3 regions of the Azospirillum sp. genome follow, and region 2 is predicted to be linked to each of the others. Evidence: predicted binding sites of a transcription regulator. Region 2 holds the regulator's gene; each other region holds the start of a gene.

Region 1 (9,796 bases), on a different contig from region 2:
TCGTGGTGTAGAGCATCATCCCCGGCATCCCGAGGCCGAGCACGGCCAGCACCTGGGCGCCGCCCTCGGCGACGTGCGGCTCCTGGCCGGTCAGGCGGAACAGCGGCCCGCCGAGCAGCGCCGCCGCCAGCGCCATCAATCCGCCCATCAGCAGCGCGTACGGCACCGAGCGGCGCCAGATCAAGCCGCACTCCTCCGGCCGGTCGGCGCCGAGCGCGTGCGCCACCAGCGCCACCGTGCCCAGCAGCAGGCCGACGCCGACGCCGATCATCATGTTGCTGGGCAGGTGGGCGAGCCCGAAGAACGCCAGTTGCTCGGCGCTGTAACGGCCGACGATGGCGGTGTCCACGGCCATCATCACCATCAGCCCGGCGCGCGACACGATCACCGGCGCGGCAAGCCGCACCAGTTCCGCGGTGTGGCCGCGCAGGCGTCCGGTCAGGGTGGCGGGTCTGTCGATGGCGTCGGCGGTCATGGCTGCACATTTGTTGGGCGGACACATCTTGTGGCTGCGGAAGGCCCGGTCAAGCGCGACCGCCGCCACACAGGGCACCCTTGCGCGGAACGCGGAACCAAAGGTGCTGGCGCCCCGTTCTCCAGGAAACCACCGTCTCCTTGGAAGAGTGAGGGACCATGACGCGCAGCATCCGCCTGCCGCTCACGCAGATCCTTCTGCTGGGCATCCTTCTGTCGTCGGCCGCGCTGCTCACCGGCTGCAACACCGCCGCAGGCCTGGGCCAGGACGTGCAGGCCGGCGGCCGCGCCGTCGAACGCGCCGCCGAGTGAGGGAGACCAGCCATGGCCGATCCGACCCCGCAGACTCCCGAGGTGCCGCCGCCCGGCGGCCCGAACCCGCCATCGCCCGATCGTCCCGCGCCGTCGCCCGAACCGCGCGTGCCGCCGAATCCGGACATCCCGCCGGAGATCACCCCGCCCGAAGGCGACCCGATGCCGGGCACGCCGCGGCCGTTCACGGCCTAGACGGCCCGTGAACGCAACGGAACTGCCGGCGGTCAGGGAGATCGTCGGATTCGACGAAGCCCTGCGCGACCGGCTGCTGCCGGCGTGCGGACCGCGGTCCGTCGCCGCGGCGCGGGTGCTCGCCGTCCTGACGTCGCGCTATACGCTGGCGCCGGCGGCGTTGGCCGCGTGGCGGCTGGGCCATGTGTCCGGCCGCCGTCGCGTGGCCACCGCGGGGCGGGCCGTGGTGGCGGCCCTGGCGGCCGAGGCGGTGGCCGCCACCGCCGTCAAGATGATCGCCCGCCGACGGCGCCCGCCGCGGTCCGGCCGGCCGCCCAACGACCGCTCCATGCCGTCCGGCCACACGGCGAACGTTGCGGCGACGGCCACCGCGCTCGCCGCGGCGACGGACAGCGACGTGGTGCTGGCGGCGGGCATGCTGCTGGCCGTTGTCACCGCCGCGAGTCGCGTCGTGGTGAACCGGCACTGGGCGTCCGACGGAATCGCCGGCCTTCTGCTCGGCTACGCCTGCGCCAAGCTGACAGCCCCCTTCACCGTGGAGCGGCCATAAAAAATGCGGGGCCGCGAGGCCCCGCATTCCGTACGGACCGCCGTTCCTCAGAACGGGATCTCGTCGTCCAGGTCGTCGTGCCGGGGCGGAGCGCCGCCGCCGCCGCCGGGACCGCGGCCACCGCCGCCACCCCCGCCGTAGCCGCCTCCACCGCCACCGCCGCCGCCGCCGCCGCGCGACTCGTACCCGCCGCCGCCGCCGCCGTAGCCGCCGCCACCGCCTTCAGCGCCGCGGTCGCCGCCCATGAAGTCGATCTCGGCGACGCGCACCGACATCTGCGCGCCGCGGGTGCCGTCGCGCTTCTCGTACTCGCGCAGGGTCACCTCGCCGGAGACCACCACGCCCTTGCCCTTGGTCAGGTGCGGGGCCAGCGACTCCGCGCGGCGGCCCCAGATCGAGCAGTCCACCCACTGCGTCGTCTTGCGCTCGCCGAAGCCCACATCGTTGGCGACGCGAAAGCCCAGCACCTTCTCGCCGCTCTGCGTGGTGCGCAATTCCGCATCCGCGCCGAGCCGCCCCGTAAACGTCCACACATTCATTGCCAGATCCTCCGACGCGCGTGTCCCGACACCTCTACCGGCCCGATCGGCCGCCCGGCGGCGGGGCGTCCAGATGTCGAGGGTTCCTGTTCGCAGGGCCGGATATGTTGCGTCCGCATGCCCCGCGCCGCGCCAACCAAGCACGAGCGGAGCCACGCGGTCAATCGCCGCCTTGGCCCGTTCCCACCTGCCCGGCCGCGCCACGCACCCGCGCCGCTGGAGAGAACGTTCCAAGAACAAATATAGCAGAGCCGGCCGGGTTTGGAAATGCCTTCCTGCGGCGACTCGACGGCCGCGCTCCGGGTGGTAATCTCCCCCTCCCCCGCACATATCTGTGCGGCTCCATTCTGGGTGGCATTCCCTACGGCTTTCGGCTAAGAACACTCCATGAACAAATACATCAGCGTCCGCGGCGCCCGCGAGCACAACCTGAAGAACATCGACGTGGATCTGCCGCGCGATCAGCTGGTCGTGATCACCGGCCTGTCCGGCTCGGGCAAGTCCTCGCTGGCGTTCGACACCATCTACGCCGAGGGGCAGCGCCGCTACGTCGAAAGCCTGTCCGCCTACGCGCGGCAGTTCCTGGAGCTGATGCAGAAGCCGGACGTCGAGTCCATCGAGGGGCTGTCGCCGGCCATCTCCATCGAGCAGAAGACCACCTCGAAGAATCCGCGCTCCACTGTCGGCACGGTGACGGAGATCTACGACTACATGCGCCTGCTGTGGGCGCGCGTCGGCATCCCCTACTCGCCGGCCACCGGCCTGCCCATCGAGAGCCAGACGGTCAGCCAGATGGTCGACCGCATCCTGGAGATGCCGGAGGGCACCCGCCTGCTGCTGCTCGCCCCCTTTGTGCGCGGTCGCAAGGGCGAGTACAAGAAGGAGATCCAGGATCTGCGCAAGCGCGGCTTCCAGCGCGTGCGGGTCGATGGCGAGATGCACGAGATCGACTCGGTCCCGGCGCTCAACAAGAAGCTGAAGCACGACATCGAGGTGGTGGTCGACCGCATCGTCGTGCGCGAGGGGCTCGGCGGCCGGCTGGCCGATTCGCTGGAGACGGCGCTGAACCTCGCCGACGGCATCGTGTTCGTCGAGAACGCCGACACCCACGAGCAGACGGTGTTCTCGCAGAAGTTCGCCTGCCCGGTCTCCGGCTTCACCATCCCGGAGATCGAGCCGCGGCTGTTCTCCTTCAACAACCCGTTCGGCGCCTGCCCGGCGTGCGACGGCCTGGGCTCCAAGATCTACTTCGACCCGATGCTGGTGGTGCCGGACGAGCGTCTCAGCCTCGGCAAGGGCGCCATCGCGCCGTGGGCCGGCTCCTCCTCCAAGTACTACGACCAGACCCTGCTCAGCATCTGCCAGCACTTCGGCGTCAGCATGACGACGCCGTGGGCGGACCTGCCGGAGGCCGTGCGCGACCTGATCCTGTTCGGCTCCAAGGGTCAGGCCATCACCATGACCTACGACGACGGCCTGCGCAGCTATCAGACGCACAAGGCGTTCGAGGGCATCGTCAACAACCTGGAGCGCCGGTACAAGGAAACGGACAGCGCCTGGACGCGCGAGGAGCTGTCGAAGTACCAGAGCTCCCAGCCCTGCGACACCTGCAAGGGCGCCCGCCTGAAGCCGGAGGCGCTGGCGGTGAAGGTCGCCGGCAAGCACGTCTCCGAGGCCGCCGAGCTGTCCATCGCCGACGCCGGCCGCTGGTTCGCCGGCCTGAACGAGCACCTGCGCCCCAAGGACCGCGAGATCGCCGTCCGCATCCTCAAGGAGATCAACGAGCGCCTGGGCTTCCTCAACGCGGTGGGGCTGGAGTACCTGACCCTGAGCCGCGGCTCCGGCTCGCTGTCCGGCGGCGAAAGCCAGCGCATCCGCCTCGCCTCGCAGATCGGCTCCGGCCTGACCGGCGTGCTGTACGTGCTGGACGAACCCTCCATCGGCCTGCACCAGCGCGACAACGACCGGCTGCTGGCGACGCTGAAGAGGCTCCGCGACATCGGCAACACCGTCATCGTGGTCGAGCACGACGAGGACGCCATCCGCTCCGCCGACTATCTGGTGGACATGGGGCCGGGCGCCGGGTCGCACGGCGGCAACGTCATCGCCCACGGCACGCCGGCCGAAGTGCAGAAGAACCCGGAGAGCATCACCGCCGCCTACCTCAACGGCACCCGCGCCATCCCGGTGCCGGACCGCCGCCGCCCCGGCCACAAGGGCCAGTTCCTGGAGGTGATCGGCGCCCGCGCGAACAACCTGCAGAACGTCTCCGCCAAGATCCCGCTGGGCACCTTCACCTGCGTCACCGGCGTGTCCGGCGGCGGCAAGTCGACGCTGGTCATCGAGACGCTGTACAAGGCCGTCGCCCGCCGCCTGATGGGCGCGCGCGAGCACCCGGCCGAGCACGACGACGTGCGCGGGCTGGAGCACCTGGACAAGGTCATCGACATCGACCAGTCGCCGATCGGCCGCACGCCGCGCTCCAACCCGGCGACCTACACCGGCGCCTTCACGCCGATCCGCGACTGGTTCGCCGGCCTGCCGGAGGCCAAGGCGCGCGGCTACGGCCCCGGCCGCTTCTCGTTCAACGTCAAGGGCGGGCGCTGCGAGGCCTGCCAGGGCGACGGCGTCATCAAGATCGAGATGCACTTCCTGCCCGACGTCTACGTCACCTGCGACGTCTGCCACGGCAAGCGCTACAACCGCGAGACGCTGGAGGTCCTGTACCGCGACAAGTCCATCGCCGACGTGCTGGACATGACGGTCGAGGAGGGCGCGGAGTTCTTCAAGGCGGTGCCGTCGATCCGCGACAAGATGGACACGCTGCAGCGCGTCGGCCTGGGCTACATCCACATCGGCCAGCCGGCGACCACGCTGTCCGGCGGCGAGGCGCAGCGCGTCAAGCTGTCGAAGGAGCTGAGCCGCCGCGCCACCGGCCGCACCCTCTACATCCTCGACGAGCCGACCACGGGGCTGCACTTCGCCGACGTGGAGAAGTTGATGGAGGTGCTGCATGCGCTGGTCGACCAGGGCAACACCGTGCTGGTGATCGAGCACAATCTGGAGGTCATCAAGACCGCCGACTGGATCATCGACCTCGGCCCCGAGGGCGGCACCGGCGGCGGCGAGATCGTCGCGGCCGGCACGCCGGAGGACGTGGCGCGGGTCGAGCGCAGCTACACGGGCCAATATCTGGCGCCGTACCTCAAGCAGCGGACGAAGGCCCGAAAGAGGGCCTGATGAAACCTTCCTGGGGGATCCCGCGTTTTCGAGGCATTCGCAACGAAACGAGGGGTTCTCCCATGAAGACCGTTTCCCTGGCGCTTGCCGCCGGTGCCGCCCTGCTGGCCTCCGCCTGCACCTATGTTGAGCGCGAGCCTGCCACGGTGGCCGTGCCGGCGCCGACGACCAGCCAGACCACCACCACGACCACGGCGCCGCTGGCCGGCTCCTCCACCACCACCGTGAGCCCGGCGCCGGGCCAGGTCATCGAGCGCAGCACGACGACCACCCGCACCTACTGACCGGACGCATACCCCCGAAGGAAACAAACGCCCCGTCTCTGGCGTTGAGGCGCCATTGTTTCCAATCGTGAGGAGGAACCACGATGAAGCGCACCCTGACCGGCATCGCCCTGGCGCTCGGCGCCACCCTGCTCGTTGCCGCCTGCGGCTCCGACGAGACCCGGACGACGTCGACGACGACGACGACCACGACGCCGAGCGCCGGCTCGTCCACCGTCGTCACGCCGGCGCCGGGCACGACGATCGAGCGCAACACCACGACCAAGACGTACTGACCGGTCCGCCACCGGTCCACGACGCCGGCCCCTCCCCAGCGGGAGGGGCCGTCTTCGTTTCAGGGCCTCAAAGGCTTGTCGTCCGGGCGCGAAGCCGCTAACTGACAGGCTCAAATCGCAGTAGAGCCCAGTTCCATGACCACTCCCCGTCCCGTCCACGTCATCGGCGGCGGCCTCGCCGGTTCGGAAGCCGCGTGGCAGCTCGCCTCGGCCGGCGTTCCCGTCGTTCTGCACGAGATGCGCCCGGTCCGCGCCACCGAGGCCCACCACACCGACCGGTTCGCCGAGCTGGTGTGCTCCAACTCCTTCCGCTCGGACGACGCGGAGTACAACGCGGTCGGGCTGCTGCACGAGGAGATGCGCCGCTGCGGCTCGCTGATCCTGCGCTGCGCCGACGCGCACAAGGTGCCGGCCGGCGGCGCGCTGGCCATGGACCGCGACGGCTTCGCCGGCGCCGTCACCGAGGCGCTGACCTCCCACCCCCTCGTCACCGTCGTGCGCGAGGAGGTCGCCGGCCTGCCGCCGGAGGACTGGGACAGCGTCATCGTCGCCACCGGCCCGCTCACCTCCCCCGCCCTGGCCGAGGCGGTGCGCGCCTTCACCGGCGAGGAGTCGCTGGCCTTCTTCGACGCCATCGCGCCCATCGTCTACCTGGAGAGCATCGACCTCTCCAAGGCGTGGTTCCAGTCGCGCTACGACAAGCCCGGTCCCGGCGGCACCGGCAAGGACTACATCAACTGCGCCTTCGAGAAGGACGAGTACCGCGCCTTCATCGACGCCCTCATCGCCGGCGAGAAGGCCGACTTCAAGGACTGGGAGAAGAACACGCCTTACTTCGAGGGCTGCCTGCCCATCGAGGTGATGGCAGAGCGCGGCGTCGACACCCTGCGCTACGGCCCGATGAAGCCGGTCGGCCTGACCAACCCGCACAAGCCGGAGCGCCGCCCCTACGCCGTGGTGCAGCTGCGCCAGGACAACGCGCTGGGCACGCTCTACAACCTCGTCGGCTTCCAGACCAAGCTGAAGCACGCCGAGCAGGTCCGCATCTTCCGCATGATCCCCGGTCTTGAGAAGGCGGAGTTCGCGCGGCTCGGCGGCATGCACCGCAACACCTTCCTGAACAGCCCGCGCCTGCTGGACAGGACGCTGCGCCTCAAGGGACAGCCGCGCCTGCGCTTCGCGGGGCAGGTCACCGGCTGCGAGGGCTATGTGGAGAGCGCGGCCGTCGGCCTGCTCGCCGGCCTGTTCACCGCGGCCGAGCGGCTGGGACGCGAGCAGCCCGCACCGCCCGTCACCACGGCGCTCGGCGCGCTGCTCGGACACATCACCGGCGGGGCCGAAGCCGAGACCTTCCAACCGATGAACGTCAACTTCGGCCTGTTCCCGCCGGTCGATGACCGCATCCGCGGCCGGGAGCGCAAGCGCGCCTACACACAGCGCGCGCTGGAGGATCTGACGGGCTGGATGACCACCGAAACGGCATCTGCCCAATAATTGACCTAAACGTAAAGCATATTTCCTTTACCGCCACACGGGCGCTATGGTCATACCAACCGGCGCAGACCGGCGGGAAAGGGACTGAGCTGATGAGTGTGGGCAAACTCCGGATCGGCGGCCGGATCTTCGCCGGATTCGCCATCGTCCAGGCGCTGGTGATCGTGCTGAACGTCATCGCGGTGCTCGGGCTGGACGCGGTGCGCGGAAAGTTCGATGCCTTCGCCGACATGGCGCACGACGCCACCGCGGTGGACGAGTTGGAATTGGGCGCCGCCACCCTGCAGCGCCACACCAACGCCTTCCTGGTGTCGCGCGCGCCGGAGGCGCTCCAGCAGGCCGAGCGCGCCTTCGAGGCGTTCGCCCGCACCGTCGCCGAGGCGCAGCGGGAGGTCAACCACCCCACCCGCTCGCCGCTCATCCAGGACATCGCCGGGCAGGCCGACGCCTACCGCGCGGCGCTCGCCCGCCTCGGCGAGCTGACCGCCAAGCGCACCGAGGTGGTGGACGGCCCGCTCGCCCGCAGCACCAACAACATGCGCACCAAGCTCGGCGAGCTGGCGGAATCCGCCGCGACCGACGGCGAGCACCGCATCGCCTACCTCGCCGCCTCGGCGCAGGAGAAGCTGCTGACGGCGCAGACCCACGCCATGAAGTACCTGGACACCCACGCCCAGACGGAGTCGGTCTACGCTCTGTCCAAGCTGAAGGAACTCGCCGCGGCCATCGCCGAACTGGACAAGCAGGTCAAGGAGGTCCACCACAGCGAGCTGCTGGCCGGCGCCATGGCCAGCGTCCCGCGCTTCGAGTCCTCCATGGAGACTCTGGTCGCCGTGGTCGGCGAGAGCGAGCGCGTGCGCACCGGGACGCTCGACCGCATCGGCGCCCAGATCGCCGAGAAGGCCGGCGCCATCCGCACCTCGGTCAAGGCCGACCAGGGCGTGATCGAGCGCGAAGCCACCGACGCCGCGCAGGCCACGGAATGGCGCTCCATCGTCCTCACCGTGCTGGCGGTCCTGCTCGGCATGCTCGCCGCGTGGTGGATCGGCCGCGGCATCACCAAGCCGATCCACGCCATGACCGGCGCCATGGACCGGCTCGCCAAGGGGGAACTGGGCACCGAGGTGCCGCATCGCGGCCGCCACGACGAGATCGGCGAGATGGCGCAGGCGGTCCAGGTGTTCAAGGACAACGCCCAGGCCATGGAGCGCATGCGCGAGGAGCAGGTGCAGCAGGAGCACCGCGCCGAGGCGGAGAAGCGCCGCGCCATGGCGCAGCTCGCCGACAGCTTCGAGGCCAGCGTGCGCACGGTGGTGGAGGGCGTCTCGGCCTCGGCCACGCAGCTCGAATCCAACGCGCAACGCCTGTCGGCCACCGCCGAGCAGAGCCGCGGGCAGGCCGCCGTGGTCGCCAGCTCGGCGCAGCAGACCGCCGCCAACGTGCAGACCGTGGCGGCGTCGGCCGAGGAGATGACCAGCTCCATCGGCGAGATCACCCGGCAGGTCGGCCAGTCCGCCGCCATCGCGCAGCGCGCCCAGGACCGCGCCCAGGTCACCAGCACCACGGTCCGCGCGCTCGCCGATCAGGCCCGCACCATCGGCGAGGTGGTGAACCTGATCAACGACATCGCCAGCCAGACCAACCTGCTGGCCCTCAACGCCACCATCGAGGCGGCGCGGGCCGGCGAGGCGGGCAAGGGGTTCGCCGTGGTCGCGTCCGAGGTGAAGAACCTCGCGACCCAGACCGCCCGGGCGACCGAGGACATCGGCCAGCAGATCGCGGCCATGCAGGGAGCGACCGGCAGCGCGGTGGAGGCCATCGTCGACATCGTCCAGACCATCGCCGAGATCAACCAGATCGCCACCACCATCGCCGCCGCCGTCGAGCAGCAGGACGCCGCGACCCGCGAGATCGCCCGCAACGTCCAGCAGGCGGCGGTCGGCACGCAGGACATCTCGTCCACCATCGGGCAGGTCCAGCAGGCCGCCACCGGCACCGGCTCCGCCGCCGGCGAGGTCCTGCACGCCGCCCGCGCCCTGTCGGAGCAGTCGGAGCGCCTGTCCGGCGAGGTGGAGCGGTTCATTCGGCAGGTGCGCGGAGCGTAGGGCGAGGTTCCCGCGCTGAGCCCCCACCCAACCCTCCCCCACTTCGCTCTCGGCGGATCTTCGATCCGCCTGACGCGGCAAGCGGATCCTCTGGATCCGCAGAGAGCGGCGGAGGGCTTTTGAGGCTGGCGACGGAGTTCCTCCCCCCGCGCAGTGGGGGGAGGTTAGGAGGGGGGCGCAACGCAGGCACCTCTCTAATACCGCCCCCGCATCGCCGCCCAGGCCAGCTTGAGCTGGCGCATCGGGTGCGGCATCTGCACCCGGGCCGCCAGCACCTCATGGTCCTCCCGCGCCAGCACGCCCAGGGTGGTGTCGGCCAGCGTCGCCC
Region 2 (9,796 bases):
CCTCATCAACGAGAGCCGCATCGACCTGCCGGCGGAGCTGCCGCCGATGGCGGCGGGCCTGTTCGGCTACCTGACCTACGACATGGTGCGCCTGATGGAGCGGCTGCCGGACGACAATCCGGACGAGCTGAACATCCCCGACGCCATCATGACGCGGCCCAGCATCGTCGCCATCTTCGACAGCCACACGGATTCGGTGACGCTGGTCACCCCGGTGTGGCCGGAAGCCGGCGTGGATTCGCGCTCCGCCTTCGCCCGCGCCTCCGAGCGCCTCGCCGACGCGGTGGCCGACCTCGGCCGGCCGCTGCCCTACCGGCGCGAGCCGCGGGTCGAGGGCGGGCTGCCGCTCGCCCCCACCAGCAACACCACGCGCGAGGACTTCCACGCCATCGTCGAGAAGGCGAAGGAGTACATCCGCGCCGGCGACATCTTCCAGGTCGTGCCGTCGCAGCGGCTGCGCGTGCCGTTCAAGCTGTCGCCGCTGGCGCTGTACCGGGCGCTGCGCCGCCTGAATCCGTCGCCCTTTCTCTTCCACCTGGACTTCGGCGAGCTGGCCATCGTCGGCTCCAGCCCGGAGATCCTGGTGCGCCTGCGCGACGGCAAGATCACCATCCGCCCGCTGGCCGGAACCCGCAAGCGCGGGGCGACGCCGGAGGAGGACGAGGCGCTGGCCGCCGACCTGCTGGCCGACCCGAAGGAGCTGGCCGAGCACCTGATGCTGCTCGACCTCGGCCGCAACGACGTCGGCCGCATGGCGAAGATCGGCACCGTCAAGGTGACGCAGAAGATGACCGTGGAGTACTACAGCCACGTCATGCACATCGTCTCCAACGTCGAGGGCGAGCTGGACCCCCGGCACGACGCGCTCGACGCGCTGGTCGCCGGCTTCCCGGCCGGCACGGTGTCCGGTGCGCCCAAGGTGCGCGCCATGGAGATCATCGACGAGCTGGAGAAGGCCCGGCGCGGCGTCTACGCCGGCTGCGTCGGCTATTTCGGCGCCAACGGGGCGATGGACACCTGCATCGCGCTGCGCACCTCGGTGATCAAGGACGGCATGCTGTACGTCCAGGCCGGCGCCGGCATCGTCGCCGACAGCGATCCCGAATCCGAGTACCAGGAGACGGTGAACAAGGCGATGGCGCTGATCCGCGCCGCCGAGGAAGCCGTGAACGCGTCCCGCCGATGATCGACCCGGACTGGCTGCCGCTGCTCATCCGGGCGGCGGCGGCGTCGGGCGTGGTGGTGCTGGCGTCGCTGGCGGCGGAGCGGGTCGGGCCGTTCTTCGGGGGCCTGATCGCCACCCTGCCCGTCTCCACCGGCCCGGCCTACGTGCTGCTGGCCATCGACCACGACGACGCCTTCATCGCCGACGCCGCGCTGTCCAGCGTGGTGACCAACGTCAGCATGATCGCGTTCCTGGTGGCGCTGGTCCTCGCCTCGCCGCGCTGCCGGATGCCGGTCAGCCTGGGCGGATCCGTCGCGCTGTGGATCGGGCTGGCCGCGCTGTTGAAGCTCCTGCCCTGGACCGTCGCCGGCGCCCTGGCCGCCAACGCGGCGGCCTACGCCCTCGCCTTCCTGCTGCTGCGCCGCAGCCCGCCCGAACCGGCGACCCGCCGGGCCGGGCCGCGCTGGTACGACGTGCCGCTGCGCGCCGTGCTCGTCGGCCTGCTGGTGGTGGGCGTCACCACGGCCAGTTCCTGGATCGGACCGGCGGCGACGGGAATCGGCGCCATCTTCCCGATCGCGCTGTCCAGCCTGACCGCCGTGGTGCACCAGCGCCTGGGCGGCGCCGCGGCGTCGGCGACCATGCGCGCCGCGGTGGTCGCCAACCCCGGCTTCCTGCTGTCGGTGCTGACCGTCCACCTGCTCGCCGAACCGGCCGGGCGCTGGGAAGCGCTGGCGGCCGGGCTGGCGGTGTCGCTGGGCTGGTCGGCGGGCTTGCTGGTGTGGAAGTCGCGGAAATAACCCTCTCCCGGCCCGGGAGAAGGGTTACGCCGCCTTGCCCCCGAAGTCGAAGCCGGCTCCTTCCACCGCGTTCTTGACCGTGTCGGCGTCCGCTCCGTCCACCGTGACGATGCCGGTCGGCAGGTCGACCGCCACCGTGGCGTTCGGCGCCAGCTTGGTGATCGCGTTGGTGACCGAGCGCACGCAGCCGCCGCAGGTCATGCCGTCCACCTTGTACGTTTCGCTCATAAAACCCCTCCTTCTGGGAAAACTCAGCCGCAGGCGCAACGCGCGCGCACCACGGCGCTGACGGGAACCAGGACGAATCCGCGCTTCTTCACCTCGGGCAGCCAGACGGCCAGCGCCTCGATGGTGGCGTCGTGCGGATGCCCGATGGCGATGGCCGAGCCGTGCTGGCGCGCCACCGCCTCGGCCTTGGCGAGCTGCGCGCGCACCGCCGACACCGTCTCGACATTGTCGAGGAAGACGTCGCGCCCGGCAAACGGCAGCTTCAGCTCGCCCGCCAGGGTCGCCGCCACGGTGGACGGCGAGGTGCGGCTGTCCAGCCAGAGCAGGCCGCGCCGCTGCACCTCGGCCAGCACCGGCGCCATGGCCGCGCGGTCGGCGGTGAAGCGGCTGCCCATGTGGTTGTTGACGCCGACGTACCCGTCGAAGCTGGCCAGCGCGTTGGCGAAGCGCCGCACGATCTCGTCGCGCGACAGCCGCACCAGCAGCGCCTCCGGGCCGGGGTCGGCCTGCACGCTGGGCTCCATGGGGATGTGCAGCATCAGTTCGTGCCCCGCGCCGCGCGCCGCCCTGCTCTGCTCGCGCAGTTCCTGGGCGTAGGGCAGCCACGCCAGCGTCAGCGGCGCCGGCAGCTTCACCGTGCGGGCCGAGCGCTTGCGGTCCAGCCCCATGTCGTCGATCACCACGGCGATCACCGGCTTCCCGGCGCTTGGCGGAGCCGAAACGGCGTTCTTCAGCCACGGCGCCGGCGCGCCCGATGGCGGCGGCGGCGGCGGAGGCAGGACGGCGACCTGCGGCGGCGGCTCGACGGCCGGGGGATCCGGCTCCTCGTAGGGCAGGACCGGCGCCGGCTCGGCGGTCGCCACCGGCGCGGGCGGGGGCACCGGCACCGGCACTGGCGGCACCGGCACTGGCACCGGCGCCCGCGCCGTCACCGCCGGCTTCGGCGTCTCCGTCAGCAGCGACACCGCCAGCCCCACGCCGAACACCGCCGCCACCGCGGCCAGCGCCAGCAGGAAGGGCCGTGCGGCGCTCCCCTTACGGACAGTTCTGCGTTTGCCCGCCATGCGGCGTGGTCCTCCGAGCGGTGATGGGCGCCCAAGGTGGCATCGGCGCGGGGCGCGGCGCAACGCTGGAAATCTCCCCCACGGCCGGCTAGGGTAACCGTCCGGGAACGAGCCCGGAACGCCCCCGCGCCATACGTCGGATCACCGCCATGCTGCTCCTGATCGATAATTACGACAGCTTCACGTACAACCTCGTCCATTACCTGGGCGAGCTGGGCGCCGACGTGCGGGTGTGGCGCAACGATGCGCTGAGCGTGCAGGACGCGCTGGACCTCCGGCCCGAGGGCATCGTGCTATCCCCCGGCCCGTGCGACCCGGACAAGGCCGGCATCTGCCTGCCGCTGATCGACGCGGCGGCGACGGCCCGCATCCCGCTGATGGGCGTCTGCCTCGGCCACCAGGCCATCGGGCAGGCGTTCGGCGGCAAGGTGGTGCGCGCGCCGGTGCCGATGCACGGCAAGGTGGACAGCATCACGCACGGCGGCCGCGGCGTGCTGCGCGGCCTGCCCTCGCCGTTCCGCGCCACCCGCTACCACTCGCTGGTGGTCGAGCGCGAGACGCTGCCGTCGTGCCTGGAGATCGTCGGCGAGAGCGGCGACGGCCTGATCATGGCGCTGCAGCACCGCGAGCTGCCGATCCACGGCGTGCAGTTCCACCCGGAGAGCATCGAGAGCGAGCACGGCCACACGATCCTCGACAACTTCCTGGCCACCACCCGCCGCCTGGAGACCGCCGCATGAGCACCGCCGGCGACATCACCGACATGAAGGCGATCATCGCCAAGGTGGCGACCGGCACCAGCCTGTCCGAATCCGAGGCCGAACTCGCCTTCGACACCATCATGTCCGGCAACGCCACGCCGTCGCAGATGGGCGGCTTCCTGATGGCGCTGCGGGTGCGCGGCGAGACGGTGGAGGAGATCACCGGCGCCGCCCGCATCATGCGCTCCAAGGCCATCCACATCGAGCCGCCGCCGGGCACGGTGGACACCTGCGGCACCGGCGGCGACGGGGCCGGCACCTACAACATCTCCACCGCCGCGGCGCTGGTGGTGGCGGCCTGCGGCGTGCCGGTGGCCAAGCACGGCAACCGTGCGCTGTCGTCGAAGTCCGGCGCCGCCGACGTGCTGGCGGCGCTCGGCGTCAACCTCGACTGCGACATGGGTCTGGTAAAGAAGGCGCTGTGGGAGGCCAACATCGGCTTCCTGATGGCGCCGCGCCACCACCTCGCCATGCGCAACGTCGGTCCGACGCGGGTCGAGCTGGGCACGCGCACCGTGTTCAACCTGCTGGGGCCGCTGTCCAACCCGGCCGGCGCCAGGCGCCAGCTGCTCGGCGTGTTCTCGCCGCAGTGGGTGGAGCCGCTGGCGCACGTGCTGAAGCGCCTGGGTTCCGAGTCCGCCTGGGTGGTGCACGGCCAGGGCCTCGACGAGGTCACCACCACCGGCTCCACCACGGTGGCGCAGCTGAAGAACGGCGAGGTGACGGTGTTCGAGGTGACGCCGCAGGACGCCGGCCTGTTCCCCGCCAACCCGAGCGACCTCAAGGGCGGTGACGCCCAGGTCAACGCCGAGGCGATGCGCGCGCTGTTCGACGGCGCCCCGGGCGCCTACCGCGACATCGTCCTGCTGAACGCCGCCGCCGCCCTGATCGTCGGCGGCAAGGCCGAGGACCTGAAGTCCGGCGTCAGCCTCGCCCGCCATGCCATTGATTCCGGAGGGGCCCGCACCACGCTGCAACGCCTCGTCGCGGTCACCAACGAGACGGTGTCGGCAGAATGAGTGACGTCCTCACCCGCATCTGCGACGACAAGCGCGCCCACGTCGCCGCCTGCAAGGCCGCCCGCCCGCTCTCCGTGGTCGAGGCCGAGGCGCGCGCCGCCTTCCCGCCGCGCGGCTTCGTGGCGGCTTTGCGCCGCACCGTGGAGTCGGGCCGCTGGGGGCTGATCGCCGAGATCAAGAAGGCCAGCCCGTCCAAGGGCCTGATCCGCGCCGATTTCGACCCGCCGTCGCTGGCCTGCGCCTACAAGGCGGGCGGCGCCACCTGCCTGTCGGTGCTGACCGACGAGCCCTACTTCCAGGGCCGCGACGAGTACTTGGTGGCGGCCCGCGCCGCGGTGGATCTGCCGGTCCTGCGCAAGGACTTCATGCTCGATCCTTACCAGGTGGTCGAGGCCCGCGCGCTGGGCGCCGACTGCATCCTGCTGATCATGGCGGCGCTCGACGACGCCCGGGCGGCGGAGCTGGAGGAGGAGGCCATCGCCTGGGGCCTCGACGTGCTGGTCGAGGTGCACAACCGCGAGGAACTCGACCGGGCGCTGCTGCTGAAGACTCCGCTGGTCGGCGTGAACAACCGCAATCTCAAGACCTTGTCGATCGATCTTGCGACGACGGAGGAGCTGGCGCCGCACGTCCCGCCCGGCCGCACGCTGGTCGCCGAGAGCGGCCTGTACGGCCCGGCCGACCTGACGCGCATGGCCGGCGTCGGCGCCCGCTGCTTCCTGGTCGGCGAATCGCTGATGCGGCAGGACGACGTCACCGCCGCCACCCAGGCGCTTCTGGCGCAATAAGGGGATCCGCCCATGTCCGGCTTCACCCATTTCGATTCCGAAGGCCGCGCCGTGATGGTCGACGTCTCCGACAAGGCGGAGACGGAGCGCACGGCCACCGCCCGCGGCTCGGTGCTCATGCAGCCGGAGACCCTCAGGCTCATCATGGAGGGCGGCGTCAAGAAGGGCGACGTGCTCTCCGTGGCGCGGCTGGCCGGCATCATGGGCGCCAAGCGCACGCCGGACCTGATCCCGCTCTGCCACCCGCTGATGCTGACCTCGGTCAAGGTGGACCTGACCGTCGATCCGGCGCGCAACGCCGTGGACATCACCGCCACCTGCAAGCTGAAGGGCCAGACCGGCGTGGAGATGGAGGCGCTGACCGCCGTCTCCGTCGCGGCGCTCACCGTCTACGATATGTGCAAGGCGGTGGACCGCGGCATGACCATCACCGAGGTCCGCCTCGTCCACAAGGCCGGCGGCAAGAGCGGCGACTGGGGAACCGTCGGCGCATGATCTCCGTCGCCGAGGCCCGCGCGCGCATCCTCGCCGCCTGCCGGCCGTTGCCGGCCGAGACGGTGGCGCTGACCGACGCGCTCGGCCGCGTGCTGGCCGAACCGGTGACCGCCCGCCTGACGCAGCCGCCCTTCGCCGCGGCGATGATGGACGGCTGGGCGGTGCGCTCCGCCGACCTCGCCAACGCCACGCCCGCGTCCCCCGTCACCCTGGCCCGTGCTGGCGAGGCCTCCGCCGGGCATGGCTTCGGCGGCGCCCTCGGGGCCGGTCACGCCGTCCGCATCTTCACCGGCGCGCCCCTGCCCGAAGGCGCCGACGCCGTGGTGATGCAGGAGGACTGCACCGCCGACGCGGCCACCGTCCGCGTCCCGGTCTCCCCCCGTCCCGGCAAGTTCGTCCGCCCCGCCGGCCTGGACTTCAGCGAGGGCGAGGCGGTCCTGCCCGCCGGCCGCCGGCTGACCAGCCGCGACGTGGCGCTGGCCGCCGCCGCCAACGTGCCCTGGCTGAGGGTGCACCGCCGCCCGCGCGTCGCCGTGCTCGCCACCGGCGACGAGGTGCGGCTGCCCGGCGAACCGCTCGGCCCCGGCCAGATCGTCAGTTCCAACGCCTTCGGCCTGTGCGCGCTGGTGACCACCCAGGGCGGCGTGGCCAGCAACCTCGGAGTCGCCCGCGACACCGCGGAGTCGCTGGCCGCGCTGGCTGCGGCGGCCGACGGGTTCGACCTGCTGGTGACCGCCGGCGGCGCCTCCAAGGGCGACTACGACCATGTCCGCAGGGTCCTCGGCGGAACGCTGGAGTTTGACTCGGTCGCCATGAAGCCCGGCAAGGCGGTAATGTTCGGCCGCTTCGGCACCGTCCGTCTGCTCGGCCTGCCCGGCAACCCCGTGTCCGGCGCGGTGTGCGCCGTGTTGTTCCTCAAGCCGGCGCTCCAGGCGCTCCAGGGCATGGCGCCGGACACCCGCCGGCACGTCGCCCGCCTGGCCTCTCCACTGCCCGCCTGCGACTCCCGCGCCGATTTCGTGCGGGCGACGCTGGCCTACACCGACGCCGGCGAGTCGGTCGCCACGCCGTTCGCCAAGCAGGACACGGCCATGACCTCGCGCCTCGCCCGCGCCGACGCGCTGATCGTCCGCGAACCGGGGTCGCCGCCGGCCGAGCCCGGCGACCGGGTGGACATCATCCCTCTCGCCGAAGGCTGCCTGAACCTGTAAAATGATGTGCATCGCCCCTTGACGCCGTCCAGGAACCAAACTAGAACATCTAGTGGATGTTTTGCTTTTGTTCCCAAGATCCAGCGCGGCGCTCGCCGGGAGGCACATATGCTCACTCGTAAGCAGCACGAGTTGCTGCTCTTCATCAACGAGCGACTGAGCCAGGGCGGCGTCTCGCCCTCGTTCGACGAGATGAAGGACGCGCTGAACCTCAAGTCGAAGTCGGGCATCCACCGCCTGATCACCGGCCTGGAGGAGCGCGGGTTCATCCGCCGCCTGCCCCACCGCGCCCGCGCGCTGGAGGTGCTGAAGCTGCCCGAGGGCCTGGAGACCCGCGGCGGCGCCCGGCCGCCGCGCGCCAAGTTCCAGCCCAACGTCATCAAGGGCGACTTCTCCGGCGCCCTGCCCGGCCGCGACGTCGCCGTCGCGGCGGCGGAGACGGTGCAGCTTCCCCTCTACGGCCGCATCGCCGCCGGCACGCCGATCGAGGCGCTGCGCGACAATTCCAACACCGTGGATGTCCCCGCCACCATGCTGGCGTCCGGCGAGCACTACGCGCTGGAGGTCGCCGGCGACTCGATGGTCGAGGCCGGCATCCTCGACGGCGACACCGTGGTGATCCAGCGCTGCGAGACCGCCGAGAACGGCGCCATCGTCGTCGCCCTGGTGGACGACGGCGAGGTGACGCTGAAGCGCCTGCGCCGCAAGGGCAACACCATCGCGCTGGAACCCGCCAACGCCGCCTACGAGACGCGCATCTTCGGCGCCGACCGGGTGCGCGTGCAGGGCAAGCTGGTGGGGCTGTTCCGCAAGTACTGATCGAAGGGCGAACTGAACACCCCCCGCACACTGTTCCATGGTGTTTCACGGTGTTCCATTCGCCCTCCGTCACGACCGGCGCCCCCCTCATGAGACGGGACGCCCGCAAGCCGGGCGACGTCAGGGCACGGTCCACGGCCGTTGCCCGCGCCGGTCGCGCACGCTCTCCACCCGCACGCCGCCCGGCGTCAGGTACAGCGCGTGCGTTCCGCCGCGCCGCAGCGCCCACAGGTCGACCACCACCGGCGCGCGGCAGTGCCGTGCCGGCTCCAGGCTGACCATCGCATCGGCCAGCGCGCAGTCCTCCGCCTGCGCCTCGGCGTTGCGGGACAGGGCGACCGTGCGGCCGTCCTTGCGATAGACGCACCCCAGCGCGTCGCAGGCCAGCCGCCCGTCGGCGCTGCGCCCCGGCTTCGGCCACGGCGGCGCCGCCGTGTCCAGGCCGTCGCGCCGCAGCCACGCGGTGGCGGTGAAGCGCGCCGCGGTGTCGGTGGACAGGCTGAGCCGTCCGTCCGCCGCCCGCACCGCCAGCAGCTTGCCGTCGCCCGCCACAAGCACGTCCGGCCGCTCCGTCAGCGCCGGCGACGCCAGCCCGGCCAGCACCGGCAGCAGCCCCCACAGCCGCCAGCGCCCGCTCCACAGCGCCAGCCACAGCCCGCCCAGCACGATGGCGACCAGCCCCGCCTGCGGCATCGCCGGCACCAGCAGCGAGGCGCCGGGCAGCGACGCGGTGGCGTGCGCGGTCCAGATCACCACGCTCACCCCCCACCCCATGGCGACCAGCGCCGGCTGCTCCCAGCCCAGCGGCAGCAGCACGTAGGTCAGGATGCCCCAGGGCATGACCCAGAACGAGGTCACCGGCACCGCGAGCATGTTCGACAGCACGCCGTACAGCGCGACCTGCTGGAAATGGAACAGCGAGAACGGCGTCGTCGCCAGCGTGGCGATCACCGAGGACAGCGCGATGCCCAGGAAGTACAGCGCCGCCTTACCGAACCACCCCACCCCCAGCCGCCACGCCGCCAGCCGCGGCGTGATCGCCTCGTACGCCGCGATCAGCGCCAGCACCGCCCCGAACGACATCTGGAAGCTCGGCCCCAGCATGCCCTCCGGCAGCACCAGCAGCACCGCCATGCCGGCGAAGGCGATGACGCGCATGCTCATGGTGGTGCGGTCGGCCAGGATGGCGACCATCACCATGGCCGTCATCAGCACCGAGCGCAGCATCGGCACCTGCGGCCCCACCGCCAGCAGGTACCCCGCCGCCGCCAGGATGCCGCCGACCGCGGCGATCTTCTTGATCGGCCAGCGCAGCGCCAACGGCTCGACCAGCGCCAGGATCGCGCGCAGCGCCCCGAACACCAGCCCGGCGACCAGCGCCACGTGCAGCCCGGACACCGACAGCAGGTGCGCCAGCCCGCTCATCCGCATGTCGTCCATCACCGG
Region 3 (9,796 bases), on a different contig from region 2:
GTTCGTCGAGGCGCAGGGCGGGCTGGCGGTGCTGGCGTACGTCGGGGTGTACGCGCTGGCGGTGGCGTTCTCGGTGCCCGGAGGCACGGTATTGACGCTGGCCGGCGGCTTCCTGTTCGGCGTGCTCTGGGGGGCCGCGTACGCCGTGGCGGGGGCGACGCTGGGCGCCGTGGCGGTGTTCCTGGCGGCCCGCTCGGCGCTGGGCGGGGCCTTGCGGCGCAAGGCGCGGCCATGGATCGGCCGGCTGGAGGACGGGTTCCGCGACCACGCCTTCAACTACATGCTGTTCCTGCGGCTGGTGCCGCTGTTCCCGTTCTGGCTGGTCAACCTGGTGCCGGCATTCCTCGGCGTGCCGGTGCGGGTGTACGTGCTGGCGACGCTGGTCGGCATCGTGCCGGGGGCGCTGGTGTACGCGTCCGTCGGCAACGGTCTGGGGGCGGTGCTGGACGCCGGGGAGACGCCGGACCTCGGCCTGATCTTCTGCCCGGAGGTGATTCTGCCGCTGCTGGGGCTGGCGGCGCTGGCGCTGCTGCCGGTGGCGGTCAAGGCGTGGCGGAGGCGGGGGTGACGGAGCGTCTGTCCTGTGGAGTGTGCGTGATCGGCGCCGGGTCGGGCGGGCTGTCGGTGGCCGCGGCGGCGGCGCAGATGGGCGTGAAGACCGTGCTGATCGAGCGCGGCGCCATGGGCGGCGACTGCCTGAACACCGGCTGCGTGCCCTCCAAGGCGCTGATCGCCGCGGCGAAGGCGGCGCACGCGGTGCGCACCGCCGGACGGTTCGGCGTGGTTTTTCCTTTCAGTGGGGGTCATGAAGCGGCGACCGACTTCGCCGCCGTGCACGCGCACGTGCGCGGCACCATCGCCGCCATCGCGCCGCACGACAGCCAGGAACGCTTCGAGGGGCTGGGCGTGCGGGTGATCCGGGCTTCGGCGCGCTTCACCGGGCCGGGGACGGTCGAGGCGGGCGGGGTGGAGGTGCGGGCGCGGCGATTCGTGCTGGCGACCGGCTCGCGCGCCGCGGTGCCGCCGATTCCGGGGCTGGACTCCGTGCCGTACCTGACCAACGAGACGCTGTTCGACCGGACCGTTGCGCCCGGACATCTGGTCGTGCTGGGCGGCGGGCCGATCGGCGTGGAGATGGCGCAGGCGTTCCGCCGCCTGGGCTGCCGCGTGACGCTGGTGGAGAAGCAGACGCTGCTGCCGCGCGACGACCCGGAACTGGTGGAGGTGGTGCGCCGCCGTCTGGCCGCCGAGGGCGTGACGCTGGTCGAGGGCGTCGGCGTCGCCACCGTGCAGCGCGCCGGCAACGGCGTGGCGGCGGTGCTGGACGACGGACGGCGGGTCGAGGGCTCGGACCTGCTGGTCGCCGCCGGGCGCCGGCCGAACGTCGAGGACCTGAACCTGGACGCCGCCGGCATCGAGGCGCACCGCGGCGGCATCCAGACCGACAAGCGGCTGCGCACCACCAACCCGCGCGTCTACGCGGTGGGCGACGTCACCGGCGGGCCGGCCTTCACGCACGTCGCCGGCTACCACGCCGGGCTGGTGGTGCGGAACGCGCTGTTCCGGCTGCCGGCGCGCGAGGACTACGCGGCGCTGCCCTGGGTCACCTACACCGACCCCGAGCTGGCCCAGGTCGGCCCGACCGAGGCGGAGGCGCGCGCTGCCTACGGAAACATCCAGGTGCTGCGCCAGCCCTTCGCGGACAACGACCGCGCCCGCGCCGAGGGCGCGGCGGAGGGGCTGGTCAAGCTGCTGGCGCACCGGGGGCGGGTGGTCGGCGCCTCCATCGTCGGGGCGCAGGCGGGCGAGCAGATCGCGCTGTGGTGCCTGGCGGTGGCGACGCGGGCGAAGCTGTCGACGCTCGCCGGGCTGATGCTGCCCTACCCGACGTTGTCCGAGGCCGGCAAGCGGGCGGCGGGCGGCGCCTTCACGCCCACCCTGTTCGGCGCGAAAACGCGCGCGCTGGTGCGGATCCTGTCGTGGTTCGGATAATCCACAGGGTTGTAACGCTTCCTTAAAGACGCTGTGCTTCACTGGGGCATCGGGCGAGGAGGCTGGATGCGGATCCTGGTGGTGGACGACTCGCGCATGGCGCGCACGGCGCTGTGCCAGCAGCTGGAGGGCTTCGGCCACCAGACGGCGGTCGCCGACAGCGGGGCGGAGGCCCTGGTCCGCACCCGGGACGAGGACTTCGACGTGGTGCTGGTCGATTTCCGCGTCGGCGACATGGAGGGCGTCGAACTCTGCTGGCACCTGCGCGCCGCGCAGGGGGCGAAGCACCTCTACCTCATGCTGATGATCCCCGGCAGCATCACCAACCAGTTCTTCGAGGTGGTGGAGAACGGCGCCGACGAGTTCCTGCGCAAGCCGCTGGACTGGGCGTGGCTGCGCGCCCGGCTGCTCGCCGCCTCGCGGGTGGTGGACATGCAGCGCCAGCTGGAGCGCCTCGCCACCACCGACTCGCTGACCGGCGCGCTCAACCGCGGCCGCTTCATGGCGCGGGCGGCGAACGAGGTGATGCGGGCGCTGCGCTACGCCCGGCCGCTGTCGGCGATCATGCTGGACATCGACCACTTCAAGAAGGTCAACGACACGCACGGCCACGCCACCGGCGACGAGGCGATCCGCAGCGTCGTGCGGGTCTGCCGCTCGCTGGTGCGCGGCGCCGACATCCTGGGCCGCCTGGGCGGCGAGGAGTTCGCCATCCTGCTGCCGGAGACGCCGCCGCAGGGCGCGGTGCTGCTGGCCGAACGCCTGCGCCGCGCGCTGGCGGTGACCGAGGTGCGGATTCCCGGCGGGGTGGGGGTGACCTTCACCGTCAGCGTCGGCGTCAGCGCGCTGAAGCCCGGCGAGGAGTCGGTGAGCGCCCTGCTGGCGCGCGCCGACGAGGCGCTGTACCGCGCCAAGAACGGCGGGCGGAACCGGGTGGTGTGCGACGAGACGCTGGAGGTTTAGCGCCGGCTCATGTGCCCCCACCCAACCCTCCCCCGCTGGGCGGGGGAGGGCTTTTGACGGCTGACAGCGGAGCTCCCTCCCCCGCCCAGCGGGGGAGGGTTGGGGTGGGGGCTCGACGAGAGGTTACACCGCCCGGCTGTGCCGCCCCGCGCCGGTGCTGAGGTAGGTGTCGAAGCGCGCCGCCGGGATGCGCATCAGCGGGCGGGCGGACTCCGGCACGCTCAGGCGGCGGCCTTCCACCATCGCCACGCCGTCGGCCACCAGGTCGCCCATGGCGGCCAGCTCCTCGTCGAAGGCGTCGGCGGGCAGGCCGTGCTGCTCGGCGACCTTGTCCAGGTCCACGGCCATGTCGCACATCAGCCGCTCGATCACCGCACGGCGCACGCGGTCGTCGTCGCTGATCGCCAGCCCCTTCACGGTGGCGAGGCGGCCGGCGTCGATGGCCTCGGCGTAGTGGTCGAAGGGCACGGCGTTCTGGATGTAGCCCTGCGGCAGCTGGCCGATGGAGGACGCGCCGAAGCCCAGCAGCACCTCCGACTCGTCCGTCGTGTAGCCCTGGAAGTTGCGGCGCAGCTCGCCCTTCGCCTGCATCACCGCCAGCTCGTCGGTCGGCTTGGCGAAGTGGTCGAGGCCGACGGCGACGTAGCCGGCGTCGGTCAGGGTCTTGGCGATGGCGGCGAACTGGTCCCAGCGGCCGTAGGAATCGGCCAGCTCGCCCTCGACGATCTTCTTCTGGTGCGTCTTCATCCACGGGACGTGCGCGTAGCCGAAGACGGCGAAGCGGTCGGCGTCCATGGACAGCGCGATCTCGGCCGAGCGGGTGACGCTCTCCACCGACTGGCGCGGCAGGCCGTACATCAGGTCGAGGTTGATGTGGCGGATGCCGTTCTCGCGCAGCCACGTCAGCGTGCGCTCGGTCATCTCGCGCGGCTGGATGCGGTTGACCGCCTTCTGGACGTCGGCGTCGAAGTCCTGCACGCCCAGCGAGGCGCGGTTGACGCCGGCGCGGCCCAGCGCCTTCGCCATGTCCTCGGTCAGGGTGCGCGGGTCGATCTCCACCGCGATCTCGGCGCCGTCCACGATGTCGAACCGCTCGCGCACCAGGGCCATGAGCGCCTCGAAGTCCTCCGGCGCGGTCATGGTGGGCGTGCCGCCGCCGAAGTGGATGTGCGCCACCTTCATGCGGCCGGGGATGCAGTCCGCCACCAGGCCGACCTCGGTGCGCAGGTGCGCGAGGTACTTGGCGATCGGATCGTAGCGGGCGACGATCTTGGTGTGGCAGCCGCAGTACCAGCACATCTCCTTGCAGAAGGGGATGTGCATGTACAGCGAGCCGGGCTTGGCCGGATCGATGGTCCCCAGCCAGCGCCGGTACGTCTCGGGCCCCACGTTGGGCGAGAAGTGCGGCGCCGTCGGGTAGCTGGTGTAGCGGGGCACGCGCAGCCCGTCGTACTTGGCGAGCAGCGCGGAGTCCATCGAGGATGTCTTGGTCATGTCGGGAGAGTGCGTCCAGGCCCGGCGAAGGGCTTTGATCCAGGTCAAAGTCCCATCGTGTCATCCGGATGCGCCTGTCGACAACCGTAGAATCGCTGGGGCTATCGCGGATTCACCACCCGCATGTCCTCCACCAGGTGCTGCTCCAGGAGGCGCAGGTTGCGCAGGTTCGACTTGAAGGCGACGTCGAAGATCGTGCCGATCACCGGGATCGAGCCGGCCGCCCAGTCGAAGGCGATGTTGCCGAGCATGCGGGCGAGCAGCCGCTTCGGCACGCCCATGCGCCGCGCCTCGTCGAGGATGTGCAGCGAGACCAGCGCGGTCAGCGTGTCGCCGGCCACCGGCACCAGGCTGGCGATGCCGTCCAGGCCGAAGCCGATGCGGGTGCCGGGGATGGTCCAGCGGTTGTCGAGCAGCCGCGCCAGCCGGCGCAGGCGGTCCAGCCGCTCCAGACGGTCGACGCTCTCGGCGCGGGCGCGATGGGGATAGGGGGAGGCCATGCTCATGCCGGGTCAACCGCCGGGGATGCCGTCGGGTTCCGCCACCCGCGCCGGCGCGGCCCGCCGGGCCGGCTGGACGGCCAGCACCGCGTAGCCGCACAACGCCGAGGCCAGCGAGCCCACCAGCACGCCCAGCCGCACCGCCACGTCCTTGTCCGCCGCCCCGCCGAAGGCGAGCGCGCCGATGAACAGGCTCATGGTGAAGCCGATGCCGGTCAGCACCGCCACGCCGTAGAGCTGCGTCCACGTCGCCCCGGCCGGCAGCGGCGCCAGGCGCAGGCGCACGGCGATCCACACCGCCAGCATCACGCCGACCTGCTTGCCGACGAACAGGCCGAGCGCCACGCCGAGCGTCACCGGCTCCAGCAGGCTCTCCGCCGTGATGCCGGCGAGCGGCACGCCGGCGTTGGCCAGCGCGAACAGCGGCAGGATCAGGTAGGCGACCCAGGGGTGCAGCGCGTGCTCCAGCCGGTGCAGCGGCGTCTTCTCGCCGTGCGCGCCGTCGGTGCGCAGCGGGATGGCGAAGGCCAGCGCCACGCCGGCCAGCGTGGCGTGCACGCCGGACTTCAGCACGCACACCCACAGCACGACGCCGACGATCATGTAGGGGGTGAGCCGCTTCACCCCGATCAGGTTGAACCACGCCAGCAGCACGCCGCAGGCCACCGCGAAGCCCAGCGCCGTCGGCGCCACGCCGGCGGTGTAGAAGGCGGCGATGATCACGATGGCGCCCAGATCGTCCATGATGGCGAGCGCCAGCAGGAAGACGCGCAGCGAACTCGGCACCCGGTTGCCCAGCAGCACCAGGACGCCGACCGCGAAGGCGATGTCGGTGGCCGCCGGGATGGCCCAGCCGTGCAGGTTTCCCGGCTGGCCCGCGTTGAAGCCGACATAGACCAGCGCCGGCATCGCCATGCCGCCCAGCGCGGCGATGGCCGGCAGCGCGGCGCGGGCGGGGGTGGACAGCTCGCCTGCCAGGACCTCGCGTTTGATCTCCAGCCCCACCAGCAGGAAGAACACCGCCATCAGCGCGTCGTTGATCCAGTGGTGCAGCGACATCTCCAGCCCGCGCGCCCCGGCGTGCACGCCCACGGGCAGGTGCAGCAGCCCTTCGTACAGCGGGGCGGCGGCCGAGTTGGCCCAGACCAGCGCGGCCACCGAGGCCGCCAGCAGGACGATGCCGCCCGACGCCTCGTTGTGCAGGAAATGGCGGATGGCGGTGAGCTTCACGCGCGTGTCTCCGGGGTTCCGTTAGCGACAAGCATTTGGATCGGTTCGATGTGGTGTTGCAGGTGCGAGAATTCAGCGCTGCACCGCAATCGACAACTTCACATTCTTTTAAACATACGTTCATCGGGCCATCACCCGACCTGCGCTAAAGGTGCGCGGCGAATCGCCGCGTCCGGGGACGGGTGCCGGCGCAAGCCGTTGATTTGCCTTGTCAACATGGGCGGAAGGGTAGGGGTGGAGAGGCCGTCTCCAACCGCCATATGTCCTTTTCGCCGCTAGCCAGGGACCGTGGATTCCGGTGACACTCAGCCCAACCAAAGACAAGGCCTCAAGGCCGACGAATATCCGGGAAAACCAAAATCCGGGAGGAACCATGGACGCCCTGTATTGCGCCTGCTGCGGCCGGCCCTTCAAACGCGCTTCGCAGCGCGGTCCTGCCCCGCTCTACTGCTCGCAGGACTGCCGCCTCCAGATGGCGGTGCGGCGCCGCGTCTGGGCCGGGGCCACGACCGCCGCCTGGGCCGCCACCCGCGGCGAGGGCAGGGGGAACGCCTACGCCAAGGTGGCCAACTTCTGACACGGCTTCCACGACGCACCAAGAGAGAAGGGCGTCCCTGTGCGGGCGCCCTTTCGCGTTTCCGGGGCAAACGGACTCCACAGGACACGAGTCCTGTGCTAGAACATAAAGAGAACAAAGTCCTGCACCGACCGGAGGATTCCCATGGCCGAAACCGCCAAGGCCACGCTGCTGGCCGAGTTGCGCAGCCGCATCCGCCGCATGGAAGGGCTGGGCGGCGAGGCGGGCGGCGGCGTGCTGCCGTTCGGGGTGGCGGGGCTGGACGCCGGCCTGCCCGACGGCGGGTTGCCGCTGGGGTGCCTGCACGAGGTGACGGCGGAGGACGCGGGCGCCGGCACCGCCTTCGCGGCGGCGCTGCTCGCCCGGCTGGCCGCGGCGCGCGGCGCGCCCGTGCTGTGGGTGGTGCGCGGCCGCGACCTGCACGCCGCCGGGCTGGCCGCCTACGGACTGACCCCGGAGCGGCTGATCGCCGTGCGGGCGGAGCGCGAGGCCGACGCGCTGTGGGCGCTGGAGGAGGCGCTGCGCTGCAACCGGCTGGCCGCCGTGCTGGGCGAGGTGCGGGGCCTCGACCTGACGGCCAGCCGGCGGCTGCAGCTCGCGGCCGAGGCGGGCGGGGTGACCGGGCTGCTGCTGCAGACGGGGGAGGGGCGTGCCGGGGCCGCCAGCGCCGCGGTGACCCGCTGGCGCGTCGCGCCGGCGCCGAGCCTGACCGACGGCGAGCCCGGCGTCGGCGCGCCCTGCTGGCGGCTGGAGCTGCTGCGCTGCCGCGGCGGCCGGCCGGGATCCTGGCTGGTCGGCTGGCGGGACGGGGCTCTCGTGGGGGTGGAGGCGCCGGCCGAGGCGGAAGGCTTCGCGGCGGTGGCGTAGGGAATGCACCCTACGGTACCGTATCGCGCCCTGGACCCCTGGGGGGCGAACCGCTAAGGTCGATGCCCCGGAGGAACGCCACCGACAAGAAGAGCGACGAGGATGAGCGACAACATCTACGACCTGTTCCGTTCCCGCTTCCCGAAGGACCGGACCCGCCCCTTCATCGAGACGGAGGACGGCGGCATCCTCAGCTACGGTGAGCTGGACGCGGCGGTGGGGCGCACCGCCCGGCTGCTGGCCGACCTGGAGGTGGTCAAGGGCGACCGCGTGGCGGTGCAGGTCGAGAAGTCGGTCGAGAACATCGTGCTCTATCTGGCGGTGGTGCGCGCCGGCGGCGTCTACCTGCCGCTCAACCCCGCCTACACCAAGGCGGAGGTCGAGTACTTCCTGACCGACGCCGAACCGCGCGTCTTCGTCTGCCGGCCGGAGACCGAGGCGGCGCTGCGCGCGGTCGCCGACACGGCCAAGGTGGCGCACGTGCTGACCCTGGGCACCAAGGGCGACGGCAGCCTGCCGGAGCGGGCCAAGGGGCTGGACCCGGACTTCGCCACCGTGCCCTGCGGCCTGGATGACCTCGCGGCGATCCTCTACACGTCGGGGACCACCGGGCGCTCCAAGGGCGCGATGATGAGCCACCGCAACCTCGGCTCCAACGCGCAGGTGCTGCACGACTACTGGGGCTGGCGGCCGGACGACGTGCTGCTGCACGCGCTGCCGATCTTCCACACGCACGGCCTGTTCGTCGCCACCAACTGCGTGCTGCTGAACGGCACGCCGATGATCTTCCTGCCGAAGTTCGACGCCGACCAGGTGCTCTCGCTGCTGCCGCGCGCCACGGTGATGATGGGCGTGCCGACCTTCTACACCCGCCTGCTCGGCCATCCCGGCCTGACCAGGGAGGCGGTGGCGCACATGCGCCTGTTCATCTCCGGCTCGGCGCCGCTGCTGGCCGACACCCACAAGGAGTTCTCGGCGCGCACCGGCCACGCCATCCTGGAGCGCTACGGCATGACCGAGACCGGCATGCTGACCTCCAACCCGCTGGACGGCGAGCGCATCCCGGGCACCGTCGGCTTCCCGTTGCCGGGCGTCGAGCTGCGGGTATGCGACGACCAGGGCAAAGTGCTGGGGCCGGACGAGATCGGCGTCATCGAGGTGAAGGGGCCGAACGTCTTCTCCGGCTACTGGCGCATGCCCGAGAAGACGGCGCAGGAGATCAAGCCGGACGGCTTCTTCATCACCGGCGACGTCGGCAAGGTGGATGCGCGCGGCTACGTGCACATCGTCGGCCGCGCCAAGGACCTGATCATCTCCGGCGGCTTCAACGTCTACCCGAAGGAGGTCGAGACGGTGATCGACGGCATCGACGGGGTGGTGGAGTCCGCGGTGGTCGGCGTGCCGCACCCCGACTTCGGCGAAGCGGTGACCGCGGTGGTTCTGCGCAAGCCGGGGGCGTCCGGGCCGGACGAGGCGCAGGTCGTGGCGGTGTGCAAGGAGCAGCTCGCCAACTTCAAGGTGCCCAAGCGCGTCTTCTTCCTCGACGAGCTGCCGCGCAACACCATGGGCAAGGTGCAGAAGAACCTGTTGCGCGACCGCTATGGGGAGACGTTCAAGGGGTAGAATCAAAAGCCCCTCCCTCGTTGCGGGGGAGGGGCTTCAGCTCACTTCGTGCCGAACATGCGGTCGCCGGCGTCGCCCAGGCCGGGGACGATGTAGGCGTTCTCGTTCAGGTGGCTGTCCAGCGACGCGGTGAACACCTTCACCTTGGGGTGCGCGGCGTGGAAGACGCGCATGCCCTCGGGCGCGGCCACCAGCGCCATGAAGCGGATGTTCTCGTCGGCGACGCCGTGCCGGTTCAGCACGTCGCAGGCGTGGACGCCCGAGTTGCCGGTCGCCAGCATCGGGTCGACCACGATGAAGATGCGGCCCTCGGCCTCCGGCAGCTTCACCAGATACTCGTGCGGCATCTTGGTGTCGTGGTCGCGGTAGAGGCCGATGTGCCCCTCGCGCGCCGACGGCACCAGTTCGTGCAGGCCCTGCGCCATGCCGAGGCCGGCGCGCAGCACCGGCACGATGGCCAGCTTCTTGCCGGCCAGGACGGGGGCGTCCATGGGCTCCAGCGGCGTCTCGATCCGCTCGGTCGTCATCGGCAGGTCGCGGGTGATCTCGT

The links. Region 2 encodes LexA, which represses DNA repair genes until DNA is damaged. Its sites were predicted from a motif close to ATGTTCTANTTTGGTTC; they were not measured.
Region 1: uvrA (excinuclease ABC subunit UvrA) is a predicted target of LexA. The motif match lies at 2,294-2,310, and genes of this name have one in related genera.
Region 3: ACRWK7_RS15055 (ImuA family protein) is a predicted target of LexA. The motif match lies at 6,858-6,874, and genes of this name have one in related genera.

The regions. Positions count from the first base shown of each region.
Region 1 covers NZ_JBOZRT010000050.1:154,138-163,933, forward strand. Annotated here, with positions in the region: gene ACRWK7_RS12135 (MATE family efflux transporter) at 1-475, opposite strand, end outside; gene ACRWK7_RS12140 (entericidin A/B family lipoprotein) at 634-786, shown strand; gene ACRWK7_RS12145 (hypothetical protein) at 799-981, shown strand; gene ACRWK7_RS12150 (phosphatase PAP2 family protein) at 989-1,531, shown strand; gene ACRWK7_RS12155 (single-stranded DNA-binding protein) at 1,579-2,025, opposite strand; gene uvrA (excinuclease ABC subunit UvrA) at 2,458-5,310, shown strand; gene ACRWK7_RS12165 (hypothetical protein) at 5,373-5,594, shown strand; gene ACRWK7_RS12170 (hypothetical protein) at 5,678-5,869, shown strand; gene trmFO (methylenetetrahydrofolate--tRNA-(uracil(54)-C(5))-methyltransferase (FADH(2)-oxidizing) TrmFO) at 6,005-7,363, shown strand; gene ACRWK7_RS12180 (methyl-accepting chemotaxis protein) at 7,456-9,468, shown strand; gene ACRWK7_RS12185 (phytoene/squalene synthase family protein) at 9,663-9,796, opposite strand, start outside.
Region 2 covers NZ_JBOZRT010000105.1:13,412-23,207, forward strand. Annotated here, with positions in the region: gene trpE (anthranilate synthase component I) at 1-1,186, shown strand, start outside; gene ACRWK7_RS23695 (hypothetical protein) at 1,183-1,965, shown strand; gene ACRWK7_RS23700 (heavy-metal-associated domain-containing protein) at 1,990-2,193, opposite strand; gene ACRWK7_RS23705 (divergent polysaccharide deacetylase family protein) at 2,217-3,257, opposite strand; gene ACRWK7_RS23710 (anthranilate synthase component II) at 3,407-3,997, shown strand; gene trpD (anthranilate phosphoribosyltransferase) at 3,994-5,037, shown strand; gene trpC (indole-3-glycerol phosphate synthase TrpC) at 5,034-5,825, shown strand; gene moaC (cyclic pyranopterin monophosphate synthase MoaC) at 5,838-6,320, shown strand; gene ACRWK7_RS23730 (molybdopterin molybdotransferase MoeA) at 6,317-7,531, shown strand; gene lexA (transcriptional repressor LexA) at 7,640-8,350, shown strand; gene ACRWK7_RS23740 (ComEC/Rec2 family competence protein) at 8,471-9,796, opposite strand, start outside.
Region 3 covers NZ_JBOZRT010000062.1:57,942-67,737, forward strand. Annotated here, with positions in the region: gene ACRWK7_RS15020 (TVP38/TMEM64 family protein) at 1-568, shown strand, start outside; gene ACRWK7_RS15025 (dihydrolipoyl dehydrogenase family protein) at 565-1,992, shown strand; gene ACRWK7_RS15030 (GGDEF domain-containing response regulator) at 2,059-2,955, shown strand; gene hemN (oxygen-independent coproporphyrinogen III oxidase) at 3,079-4,449, opposite strand; gene ACRWK7_RS15040 (DUF4112 domain-containing protein) at 4,551-4,955, opposite strand; gene nhaA (Na+/H+ antiporter NhaA) at 4,962-6,179, opposite strand; gene ACRWK7_RS15050 (hypothetical protein) at 6,553-6,756, shown strand; gene ACRWK7_RS15055 (ImuA family protein) at 6,901-7,623, shown strand; gene ACRWK7_RS15060 (malonate--CoA ligase) at 7,726-9,246, shown strand; gene upp (uracil phosphoribosyltransferase) at 9,288-9,796, opposite strand, start outside.